DNA from 3 places in the Aliivibrio logei genome. Region 2 is predicted to be linked to each of the others. Evidence: predicted binding sites of a transcription regulator. Region 2 holds the regulator's gene; each other region holds the start of a gene.
What was found. Region 2 encodes CRP, which controls carbon source genes, mostly activating them, when cyclic AMP is high. Its sites were predicted from a motif close to TGTGANNNNNNTCACA; they were not measured.
Positions count from the first base shown of each region.

Region 1: a site for CRP is predicted at 2,129-2,144, ahead of recB (exodeoxyribonuclease V subunit beta). Genes of this name have one in related genera too.
Region 3: a site for CRP is predicted at 2,153-2,168, ahead of A6E04_RS12295 (CTP synthase). Genes of this name have one in related genera too.

Region 1 covers NZ_MAJU01000011.1:312,080-316,376, forward strand. The annotation lists gene recB (exodeoxyribonuclease V subunit beta) at 1-2,015, opposite strand, end outside; gene recC (exodeoxyribonuclease V subunit gamma) at 2,320-4,297, opposite strand, start outside.
Region 2 covers NZ_MAJU01000006.1:126,949-131,245, reverse strand. The annotation lists gene astD (succinylglutamate-semialdehyde dehydrogenase) at 1-610, shown strand, start outside; gene A6E04_RS03770 (DUF1338 domain-containing protein) at 623-1,417, shown strand; gene crp (cAMP-activated global transcriptional regulator CRP) at 1,510-2,142, opposite strand; gene A6E04_RS03760 (OsmC family protein) at 2,388-2,789, shown strand; gene hslU (ATP-dependent protease ATPase subunit HslU) at 2,863-4,197, opposite strand; gene hslV (ATP-dependent protease subunit HslV) at 4,210-4,297, opposite strand, start outside.
Region 3 covers NZ_MAJU01000012.1:53,367-57,663, forward strand. The annotation lists gene A6E04_RS12285 (flagellin) at 68-1,201, shown strand; gene mazG (nucleoside triphosphate pyrophosphohydrolase) at 1,301-2,125, shown strand; gene A6E04_RS12295 (CTP synthase) at 2,256-3,896, shown strand; gene eno (phosphopyruvate hydratase) at 3,973-4,297, shown strand, end outside.

The DNA of each region.
Region 1 (4,297 bases), on a different contig from region 2:
ATAGGCATGATGCCACGTTGTAACCAGTGTTTACGGTAGGCACGGAACTCATTAACGGCTAATTCCCACTGCATTTCGTCAACATTAAATTGATGTAGTTGATCGGCCGTATAAGCAAACAAAGACGAGGCTAATGCAGAACGAACCGCTCGTGCATCCGTTGGCGTCATTGCAGCCTGCAATAAACGCAAAATGTCTTTAGCTAATGGCGAAGAAAACACACTGTCTCGGTTCGACAAATAAACACTGGCAATACCCTGTTTTGATAACGCTTCTCGAACCAATTTCCCTTCTTTACCAGTACGAACCAGTACGGCAATATTCCCAGCTTTAATCGCTTCTTTTTTCTCTCCATTTTGTAGGTGCGCAGACCCTTGTTGAGATCCGGTCAAAATGGTTTGAATTTGCGCCGCCGTCGATTCAGCCATAACTCGTTGGTAATTGCCTTTGTTTATCGGGTTACCATCTTTGCTTTCTTGTAACCAAAACGTCATTGCTGGCTGAGTTTGATTATCTAACGACCACGATTTCTGCTCTGCATTTTTTGGGTTATATTTCACCGGATAAAACGGAATATCATCATCGTATAAAAACGGTTGTTTACCATGCTCAAAAATACGATTTACTGACGACACCATATCGGCAGTTGATCGCCAGTTAGTATCAAGAGTGTAGTGATCCGCCACTTGGCGACGAGCCTGAATATACGTAAATATATCTGCGCCACGGAAAGCATAAATAGCCTGCTTTGGATCGCCAATCATGAACAAACCACACTGTGATTGATCTTGATAGATGGTATTAAAAATAGAATATTGAAGTGGATCGGTATCTTGGAATTCATCAATCAAGGCAATTGGGTATTGCTCGCGGATCTTTTCTAGCAGTAAAGCGTTCTCTTGATTTTCGGTTGCAGCCGACAATTGAGTCAGCAAGTCATCAAACGATAACCAGTTCTTCTGCTCTTTTGCTTGCTGCAAGGTGTCTCGACAGCGATGAATGGCTAAAGATAACAATGGCTGTTTTATTTCTAATGGCTGCGCTAAAAAGTCATCAATTAATTTAAATACTGCGTGTTCTGGTGCTTCGCCTTTTTTGGTTTTATCAATTAATAACGATTGAGAAAACTTTTCTAATTTGTCATGAATTTTCAGCGAAGTCGTTGGGTTACTTGCCCATACTGACACTTGCTCTAACCAATTTGGTAAATTCTTTTTAGTGTAACTACGTTTATCAACACCTGAGCCTGAAATTAAGGCTTCAAAATCGGCACAATGCTCTGACCATTGTTTTTTTAATCCATCAATACGAGCAATGCCCTGCTGACAGAACTCTTCTAGTGAGTTTTCTAATGGCTCAACCGTTAAATGCTTTGGGACACCAGTAAGACTATTGCCCATATCACCTAATAATGCAGAAGGGCTTGGCCAGCAATCATAAACACTTTCAGCCACCATTTTTGGCAGATGATAAAAACTACGACGCCAAAAATCTGCGGCCACTTGGTGCATTAATTTGGCTTGGTCGGTGACAAATTCACTTTCGAACTGGGCTCCAGATTCAAAGGCATTTTGCGTTAGCATACGCTGACAAAAACCATGAATGGTAAAGATTGAGGCTTCATCCATACTGCGTTCAGCATTCAATAATATGTGTGCTGCCGACTTATGATCAGAAATAGCCGCTAATAACGGGTCAATAACGGGATCGCCACTCTCATAATCACTTTTATGCACAGCACGAGCAAACGCTAAACGAGCATCATGGATCTTAGCTCGAATACGTTCTCTTAATTCTGCGGTTGCGGCTTCCGTAAAAGTCACTACCAGTATTTTATCTACGGTTAATTCTTCACTATGGCGACTGTTCTCATCACCATGCCCTAATAGTAAACGTAGGTATAAACTGGCAATGGTAAAGGTTTTACCTGTACCTGCGGAAGCTTCAATTAAACGTGTCCCATGTAAAGGAAACGTCATTGCATTCAATTGATTTGGAGCTGCGATTGTCGTCATCGAACATCACCATTTTTATTTATCATCAACACTCTGTTTTTACAGACTATTTGTGTGACCCATATCGTAGTTCATTAGGAACAACGATAATAAAATTAATAAAGCGACCAATGTGAGATCTTTCTCACGGTTCACTTTTTCTGCTTTGTTACACTCAGCGCCACTTACAAAGAGCCCATTAAATGTGCATTTGTATTAAAGGATTCGGTCAACCTCTGACCTGTGGCCGTACAGCGAACGCCCTACACTAAAAATGATTTACTGGCGGCCACCCTACTCTTACCAATAACAACTCTCTTTTTTATTACAGCTTTTCTTTCTCACTATGCAATAACGCATCGTGTAATACTGTTTTGGCATTATCAAAAATTTCCTGACCAAATTCATCATTCCATTCTGGCCACATACGCATCACGTAATCACTACGGTTTTCGCCAGCAAAAAGTTTCCCGCCATAAAAAGCCCCATTGTATTCATCTGCCATTTTTTTCAGTGCTTTTTCATGAGTTTCTTCATCGTCATTCCACACACCTTTTTTATCAATGTGTGTTTCTAGCCCGGCCAACGCCGCTTTTGGTAAATAAGGCAGTGGCGCACAGTTACCAGAAATATAAAGGCTCAATATAACGTCTAAATGTTGATACGCTTTTTCTGTTTCGATTGGCTCAAAATGATAAATCGCATCGGTGCCAAACAGGTGAGTAAACTGTTGTTGCTTCATCGCACACAAACAAAGGTGATCAATCCACGTTGCTAGGATTTCATGTGAACGAATTTTACCCCCACGATAACGCAGCATTCCCGCTTGATAACGCTGTTTTAGCCAGCCTTGCAATTCCATTTCACCATGAGGAAAAGTAAAGCGTAAACGCACTTCTTGATCCTCTAATGGTGATGTCGTTAATGGCTGAATATGAGCCACTAACTCTTTTACCGTGTTCACTTCTTTGTCTGCCGCGATCTCACCAAAGCTACCAATAGGTAATTTTCCTTGCGCTTTTTGTTGCTGATAAAACTCACGACTTAGTTGAGATACTTGGTTAGGATCATCATAGGCCAATAACTCTTCTAGCAATTCTGATTTCATTCCATAACCAGTACGACCATCAATAGAAAACGGTTCATCATCTTCAACTCGACTCTCTACCGTTTCAAAAAATACTTTTAAACCACGGTTAAAGAAATAGGCGACAGGTAAGCGCCAAAAGCGTTGTAGCTCTGTTAATTCAAGCTCTTTTGATTCTGGTGCAAACACTAAAGGTTCAGTTTGGAATTCTGGCGCAGATTTTCCTTCCAGTTTTGCGGTTGGTAGCCATTCACTGGCATAACTGGTGTTATCCCCCACAAAACTCTGTTGGCTATAAGGAACCAAAGGATGTTCTATTGTTAATTTTTTAACTAAGCGTTTAGCTGACTCTTCAGGGTTCAGATCACTATCGCCATCTAGACAATAACTTTGCTGACAATACTCAAGCAGTTCACTCACCAAAACAGAAGGGGCTTTTTCTGTGTTATCTCGAATAGAGCGACCTATATAGCTGAGATAAAACGCTTTATTCGCCGATTGCAGTGCTTCTAAAAATAAATATCTATCATCATCTCGACGAGAACGGTCACCCGGCTTCATTCGTTTCTGCATTAAATCGAAACCTTCAACTGGCATGGTTCGCGGATAAGACCCATCCGTCATACCAAGTAAACAGACCACATCAAATGGAATTGAACGCATTGGCATTAAGGTACAGAAATTCACTTGTCCCGCTAAGAAACGCTGACTTGCTTTGCCACCAGATAAATTATTTTTTAGGTAATTATTAATGATCGCTGTTGAAATTGGTGCTTCAAAGCCCGCATCTTCTAAATTTTCTTCCAGTTTTTGCAATTGATCTCGAATACTTTTAACGACCAGCTCACCTTCTAATTCGACAAGTAAAAAATCGTCCATTAGTTGGTTAATAATGGTGCGCCATGCATTAATGGTTTGCGCTTGGCCTAGGATGATCTGATAAGTCAAAAGCTGATCAATAAAGTGCGCTAAGTTACCTGCGATTTCGGCATTCATGCCTTGCACTTGTTCGTAGCTCGCCATGCCTTCAAATAAACCCGCGTCTTGCTCCATCGCATAACCAAGCAACATTCTCTGAATACCAAATAACCATGAATTTTGATTATGTTCAGGAAGATCAAAATGCGCAGAGGTGCTGTTATCCAATCCCCAGCGAATACCGGTTTCTTCTGCCCATCGTTTTACTATTTCAAACTGCTCGGCATTAAATTTAAAA
Region 2 (4,297 bases):
TTTGTATGTTCCTACAGGTAAGGCGGGAGATGAGTTATTAGTTCGTCTCGTTGAAGTGGCAAAAACCATCGTGGTTGATCAACCTTTTGCCGAGAATACGCCATTTATGGGACCACAAATCTCAGTCGCAGCAGCAGAGTTTATTCTCAACGCTCAGAAGAATTTACAAGATTTAGGTGGGGAGTCTCTACTTGAAGCAAAAAGCCTAGGTCACGCCTTTGTTTCTCCGGGGATTATCGATGCTACTAACGTTGCTGAATTACCCGATGAAGAATACTTTGGACCATTGCTACAAGTCGTGCGTTACGAGACATTAGAAGAAGCGGTAGAGCTTGCTAATGACACTCGCTATGGTTTATCTGCGGGTCTAGTATCGACGGATGACAGTGAGTGGGAATACTTTGTAGAACACATTCGTGCAGGTATCGTTAATCGCAATCGTCAATTGACAGGTGCGAGTGGTGATGCGCCATTTGGTGGCCCAGGTGCATCGGGTAATATGAAGCCGAGTGCGTATTATGCGGCAGATTATTGTGCTTATCCAATGGCATCGATGGAAGGTGACGCGTGTGAAATTCCTGCACAATTATCTCCAGGACTAACTCTTTAAGAGGTAACGAGTATGAATAATGTGAATTCTTTATTTTCGGCACTATGGCAAGATTATGTCGTTCGTCTATCTCCTTCTGCTGGGAAGGTTCGACAATTACTGTCTGGCGGTGACGAGATTATTAATGATCACATCGCACTAAGAACGTTTAATCTATCTAAAGTGGGTTTATCTACGTTAGCGGCGCCATTTTTAGCGATGGGCTATAAAGCGTGTGATGAATATGAGTTTGTTGCTAAAAAATTAAAAGCTCAACATTTCGAACATCCAGATCCAAAAGTGCCTAAAGTGTTTATTAGTGAATTATTAGTTGAGGAACTTTCTGTTCAGGCTCAAGATATTATTCATAAATTAGTTAAACAAGTGCCTACCCACTATTTTGTTAGTAATGACTTTTTGTCTTCTGGCCGACCTTGGTCATTAAGTTATGAAGAGTACGAAACGTTAGCAAAAGAAAGTGAATACGCTTCTTGGTTGGCGGCTCATGGTTATGGGGCAAATCATTTTACTGTGTATGTTAATCAGTTGGATGGTTTTGATAGCGTGGTGGATGTAAATCAACATCTTCGAAAAGCGGGTTTTTCTATTAATGAAGTTGGTGGAGAAGTAAAAGGATCTCCTGAGGTTCATTTAGAGCAGTCCTCAACGATGGCTGATAAAGTAACCGTAAACTTTACTGAGGGTGAATTTGACATTCCGGGTGGTTTTTATGAGTTTGCCAAACGTTATGCCTTACCTACAGGGGAATTATATCAAGGGTTTGTTGAGGCTTCTGCGGATAAGATTTTTGAAAGTACCGATGGGTAATTTACGTTTTTACGTCTTTAGGTCGTAAAGTCTACTCATAAAAAAACGCAGCTTATGGGCTGCGTTTTTATTTGTTTATGGTTATCGTTAAATTAACGAGTGCCGTAAACTACAATTGTTTTACCGTGTGCTGAAATCAAGTTTTGCTCTTCAAGCATCTTCAAGATACGACCAACAGTTTCACGTGAACAACCTACAATTTGACCGATCTCTTGACGAGTGATCTTAATTTGCATGCCGTCTGGGTGAGTCATTGCATCTGGTTGTTTAGCTAGATTCAGTAGAGTCTGAGCGATACGGCCTGTTACGTCTAGGAATGCTAAATCACCCACTTTTTGGCTAGTGATTTGTAGACGAGTTGCCATTTGAGCAGAAAGACGCATCAGAATGTCTGGGTTTACTTGAATAAGTTGACGGAATTTCTTGAATGAAATTTCAGCGACTTCACAAGGACTTTTTGCACGAACCCATGCTGAACGTTCTTGGCCTTCTTCAAACAAACCAAGTTCACCAATGAAGTCACCTTGGTTAAGGTAAGAAAGGATCATTTCCTTTCCTTCTTCATCTTTAATCAGTACAGCAACAGAACCTTTTACGATGTAGTAAAGAGTCTCAGCTTTTTCACCCGCGTGAATCAAAGTACTTTTTGATGGGTACTTATGAATGTGACAATGAGATAAGAACCACTCTAATGTTGGATCTGTCTGAGGTTTACCTAGAACCATACTTTATACTTCCTCTGCGTTTGCCAAGTAGGCGATGTCCATTTTAAAATAACTGAGCCAAATATCAGTTTGGCCTATAGAATATGGTTATCGGAACAAGGCTGCATGTTCGTTGAGATAATTGATAAAATAATACCCTGTTTCGCAATCGATTTCTTGACTTTGATCGTATGAATAGTGCGACCAAGGGCACAATTTCGTGAAATGGATCACGAGTTTTCCTTTTATGTTGTAAAGAGGCTTTTATGAATGCTGAAGTTAAATGGATTGATGGATTTACTTTCTTAGGTCAATCACAATCTGGTCACTCTGTTGTTATGGATGGTAATGGTGGAGAAAAAGCACCAAGCCCGATGGAATTGGTATTAATGGCGGCGGGAGGATGTAGCTCTGTTGATGTGATTGATGGTCTGAAATCAGCCAATCAAGCGGTCACGGGTTGTGTCGCTAAGCTATCAAGTGCTCGTCGAGATGTGGCACCAAAATTATTTACTCACGTAAATATTCATTTTGAGATAACAGGGAATAAGCTTGATCCTACGATCGTGGAAAGAGTGACGGCAGATTCTTTACAGAAATATTGTTCAGTGTGTTTAATGCTTGGCTCGGGTATTGAAATGACTCACAGCTGGGAAATCATTGCGTAATTACATTTGAAAAAATTAATGTAAAAAGGCCCGATTCAGTGTTGAATCGGGCCTTTTTTAAAAGGGGGTATGATTACAAAATGAAGCGACTTAAGTCTTCATTTTCAATTAATTCACCTAAACGAGAGGTTACATAAGCGTCATCTACCGTTAAGCTGTCACCGCCTTTCTCTGAAGCATCATAAGAAATTTCTTCCATTAGACGTTCCATTACGGTGTGCAAACGACGAGCACCGATGTTCTCTGTCGTTTCATTAACTCTAAATGCAGACTCTGCAATACGACTAATACCATCTTCAGTAAATTCGATATTGACATTTTCAGTCGCTAATAGAGCGATGTATTGCTCAGTTAGTGAGGCATTTGGCTCGGTTAAAATACGCTTAAAGTCATTTGCCGTTAGCGCTTCTAGCTCAACACGGATCGGTAAGCGACCTTGTAATTCAGGGATCAAATCGGATGGTTTCGCCATTTGGAATGCACCTGATGTGATGAATAGCATGTGATCAGTTCTAACCATGCCATGTTTCGTGCTTACTGTGCTGCCTTCCACTAATGGAAGAAGGTCACGTTGAACGCCTTCGCGAGATACATCACCAGATTGAGAATTTGATCCTTTGCAGATTTTATCTATCTCATCAATAAAGACGATGCCGTGATTTTCTACGTTAAATATGGCTTGTTCTTTTAGCTCTTCAGGGTTGACTAATTTAGCGCCTTCTTCTTCAGCAAGGGCTTTAAGCGCATCTTTGATTTTCATCTTGCGCTTTTTCGTTGTTTCGCCACCAGATAGGTTCTGAAACATGCCCTGAAGTTGGTTCGTCATTTCTTCCATGCCTGGAGGAGCCATGATTTCGACACCCACTTGAGGTGCAGCAACATCAACGTCAATCTCTTTATCGTCTAATTTTCCTTCACGCAATTTCTTACGGAAAGATTGACGAGTGCCAGAGTCATTATCACCTTCTTCATTCTTACCCCATGCATCGCGAGCGGGTGGTAATAAAATATCAAGGATACGATCTTCAGCTTGCTCTTCAGCGCGGAATTTTACTTTTTCTACCGCCTGTTGATGTGTCATTTTGATCGCGACATCGGTTAAATCACGAATGATGCTGTCGACTTCTTTGCCTACATAACCGACTTCTGTGAATTTAGTCGCTTCTACTTTAATGAACGGTGCATTGGCCAGTTTTGCTAAACGACGAGCAATCTCTGTTTTACCGACACCTGTAGGTCCGATCATTAAAATGTTTTTAGGCGTTACTTCTGCGCGTAATTCTGGTTGAAGTTGCATTCGACGCCAGCGGTTACGTAATGCAATGGCGACTGATCGTTTTGCTTTATCTTGACCAATAATATGGCTATCTAATTCGTGTACAATTTCACGAGGAGTCATTTCAGACATGGGTATTCCTTATTATTTGTTGGTATCAAGAACTTCAACGGTATGGTTATGATTGGTGTATACATCAGTATCACCAGCGATAGTCAGTGCTTTCACTGCA
Region 3 (4,297 bases), on a different contig from region 2:
TGTATCAACGATGAATTATAGGCTTCAATCCTATAACAATAAATGAAGCCGACCCGGAGCAAGAACTATGTCAATTTCAGTAAATACAAATATCTCAGCAATGACAGCGCAACGTTACATGAATAATGCAACAGCTGCTCAAGCGGATTCAATGGAGAAATTGTCTTCAGGTTTAAAAATCAACAGCGCTGCTGATGATGCTTCTGGTCTGCAAATTTCAAATCGTATGACAGCACAAACTCGTGGTTTGAATGTTGCTGTTCGTAATGCCAATGACGGTATGTCGATAGCTCAAACTGCTGAAGGCGCAATGAAAGAAACAACAAATGTTCTTCAGCGTTTACGTGATTTATCACTACAATCTTCAAATGGTTCAAACACCGATGCTGACCGTGATGCAATGCAAGAAGAGGCAAGCTCACTAACGGATGAATTGAATCGTATCGCTGAAACAACATCGTTTGCAGGAACTCGTTTAATTAATGGTGAGTTTGGTACTAAGTCATTTCAAATTGGTGCGGATTCAGGCGAAGCCGTTGCGATGACATTAAATAGTATGCGAGCAGATGAAGCGACGATGGGCGGTAAATCTTATTTTGCAGAAGAAGGTCGTGACATTAACTGGACGGTAGGCAAAGAGAATACGCAATTTAATGTTCAATATAATGATAAAAATGGTAATGAACAAAAAATCAATATTGCCGCAAAATCGGGTGATGATATTGAAGAGTTGGCTACTTACATTAATGGCCAAACAAATGAGTTAAGTGCTTCTGTTACTGAAAAAGGTGTTCTACAAGTATTCATGTCTGGTGAGACTATCTCTTCTCCATTAACCTTCAGTGGCTCTCTCGCTAATGAGTTGAAAATGGGTGGGGAATCAGACGATACCGTTGCTTCTATGAATCTGACGACCGTTGGTGGAGCTCAGCGTTCTATTGATGTGATTGATGCAGCATTACAATATGTTGATGGTAATCGTGCATCACTTGGTGCGTTTCAAAATCGTTTTGAAAGTGCAGTAAATAATTTAACCAACATCAATGAGAATATTTCTGACTCAAACAGTCAAATTAAAGATGTTGATTTTGCTAAAGAAACGACAAACTTAACTAAGAATCAAATTTTAACTCAATCAAGTTCTTCGATTCTAGCCCAAGCAAAACAAGCGCCGACGGCAGCACTGGGTTTATTAAAGTAAGCTTTCTAAATGCCTTTTAGTTTAAGGCGAATGTATTTTTGAAAAAGCGGTGACTATAATGGTCACCGCTTTTTTGTTTTTAATCACAGGAAAATAGGTATGACAACCCCAAATAATATGGAACAGTTACTTTCAATTATGACTCAGTTAAGGGATAAGAAATCTGGTTGTCCGTGGGATCAAAAGCAAACCTTTGATTCTGTTATTCCTCACACCATAGAAGAAACCTATGAAGTAGTGGATGCAATTCATAAGAAAGATTGGGTTAATTTAAAAGAAGAACTTGGGGACCTATTATTTCAAGTTATTTTCTACTCTGAAATAGCAAAAGAAGAGCAGTTGTTTGATTTTAGTGATGTGGTAGATACATTAAATGAAAAGTTGATCCGTCGTCATCCACACGTTTTTGGTGATGAAGTCCTTTCTACGGATGATGAGATTAGTGCTAATTGGGACAAAATAAAGCAACAAGAGCGTGCAAATAAACAGGAAAGTGACCCAGGGTCTAAGATTGGGAATGACAGTATTTTAGATTCAATTCCTACCGCCTTACCTGCATTATTAAAAGCCAATAAAATACAAAAACAATGCTCAAAAGTAGGGTTTGACTGGAATGAACTGCAACCGGTTGCTGAAAAAGTGAATGAAGAGGTCGCAGAGGTTTTAGAAGAGGCGATAAAAAATCCACGGGATGAAAATAAAGTAGAAGAAGAATTAGGCGATTTACTTTTTGCTACAGTAAATTTAGTTCGCCATTTAGGAAAAAATCCAGAGCAAGTGTTATGCAAAGCAAATGATAAGTTTGAACGCCGTTTTCGTCAAATTGAAGCGAACATCGCTAAAAAACACAAAACTTTGCAGCAATGTGATTTAAATGAACTAGACTCTGAGTGGGAAAATGTGAAGCGAAGTGAGCGGAATTGATTTGGAGCAAAAAATAAATCAATTAACTGTGATACTTTTCACGTTGTGGCCATAAAGCGGTTCTGGTATATTCATTTCCCGTCCAGATAAAATCCATTTTATTCCTCAATACACCAATTTCAGGTAACGTATGACGACGAATTACATTTTTGTAACTGGCGGGGTTGTATCCTCTCTAGGTAAAGGTATTGCAGCAGCATCATTAGCAGCTATTCTTGAAGCTCGTGGCTTAAAAGTCACTATGATGAAGCTTGACCCATACATCAACGTTGATCCAGGCACAATGAGCCCAACTCAACACGGTGAAGTATTCGTCACGGAAGACGGCGCAGAAACTGATCTAGATTTAGGTCACTACGAGCGCTTCATTCGCACCAAAATGACTAAACGTAATAATTTTACGGCTGGTCGAGTTTACGCTGATGTTCTACGTAAAGAACGTCGCGGTGACTACTTAGGTGCAACTATCCAAGTTATCCCTCATATTACGAATGCGATTAAAGAACGTGTTATTTCTGGCGCTGCAGGCCATGATATCGCACTCGTTGAAGTTGGTGGCACAGTTGGTGATATTGAATCTCTGCCATTCATGGAAGCGATTCGTCAACTTGCTGTTGAGCTAGGTCGTGAACACACAATGTTTATGCACTTAACACTTGTTCCTTACTTGGTTGCAGCAGGCGAGCTTAAAACTAAGCCGACTCAACACTCAGTAAAAGAGCTACTGTCTATTGGTATCCAACCAGATATCTTAGTTTGTCGTTCAGATCGTGTTATTCCAGCAAACGAACGTAAGAAAATTGCTCTTTTCTGTAATGTACAAGAAAAAGCAGTTATCTCAATGAAAGACGTAGATTCAATCTATAAAATCCCACAATTGATCCGAGCGCAAGGTACTGATGATTTAGTGTGTCAACGCTTTGGTATTACCGCTCCTGCCGCTGATCTTTCTGAGTGGGAACAAGTAATTTATGAAGAAGCGAACCCGACTGGTGAAGTTACTATCGGTATGGTTGGTAAATACATTGAATTACCAGATGCTTACAAGTCAGTAAACGAAGCATTAAAACATGCGGGCTTGAAAAATCGCTTGAGCGTCACTATTAAATATATAGATTCACAAGATGTTGAATCTAAAGGTACTGAAATCCTAGAAGGTCTAGATGCAATTCTAGTTCCTGGTGGTTTTGGTGACCGTGGTATTGAAGGTAAGATCCTTGCTGCTCAATACGCTCGTGAAAATGCAGTACCATATTTAGGAATTTGTCTGGGTATGCAAGTTGCGCTAATTGATTACGCGCGTAACGTTGCTAATATGGAAGGGGCTCACTCTTCTGAATTCTCTAAAGACACTAAATTCCCAGTTGTTGGTCTAATCACAGAGTGGATTGATGGCGACGGTAATGTTGAAGAGCGTACTGAGAAATCAGATCTAGGCGGTACAATGCGTCTTGGTTCTCAACTATGTCATCTTGCTAAAGGCTCTAAAGCTCGTGAGCTTTACGGTAACGCAACAGTTGAAGAGCGTCATCGTCACCGCTATGAAGTAAATAATAATTTACTTCCGCAGCTTGAAAAAGCCGGTCTTAAGATCTCTGGCTTATCTGCTGATAAGAAGCTTGTGGAGATAATTGAAATCCCTAACCACCCATGGTTTGTGGCTGCTCAATTCCACCCTGAATTCACATCAACACCTCGTGATGGACACCCATTATTTGAAGGTTTTGTTAAAGCAGCAGGCGAAAATGCCCGCGGTGAATTCGAAAAGTAATAGGATTTACGGGTAGCTGTCCAATGTTGTGGCAGCTATTTTTAGCTTTTAAATTAAAGAAAATAGAGGAAACACAATGTCTAAGATCGTTAAAGTTCTAGGTCGTGAAATCATCGATTCTCGTGGTAACCCAACAGTTGAAGCTGAAGTTCATCTAGAAAGTGGTTTTGTTGGTATGGCTGCTGCTCCATCTGGCGCATCTACTGGTTCTCGTGAAGCTCTTGAGCTACGTGACGGCGACAAATCTCGTTTCCTAGGTAAAGGTGTTCTTAAAGCTATCGCAGCTGTAAATGGCCCAATCGCAGAAGCTCTAATCGGCAAAGACGCGAAAAACCAAGCTGAAATCGACCAAATCATGATCGATTTAGATGGCACAGAAAACAAAGCAAAATTTGGCGCTA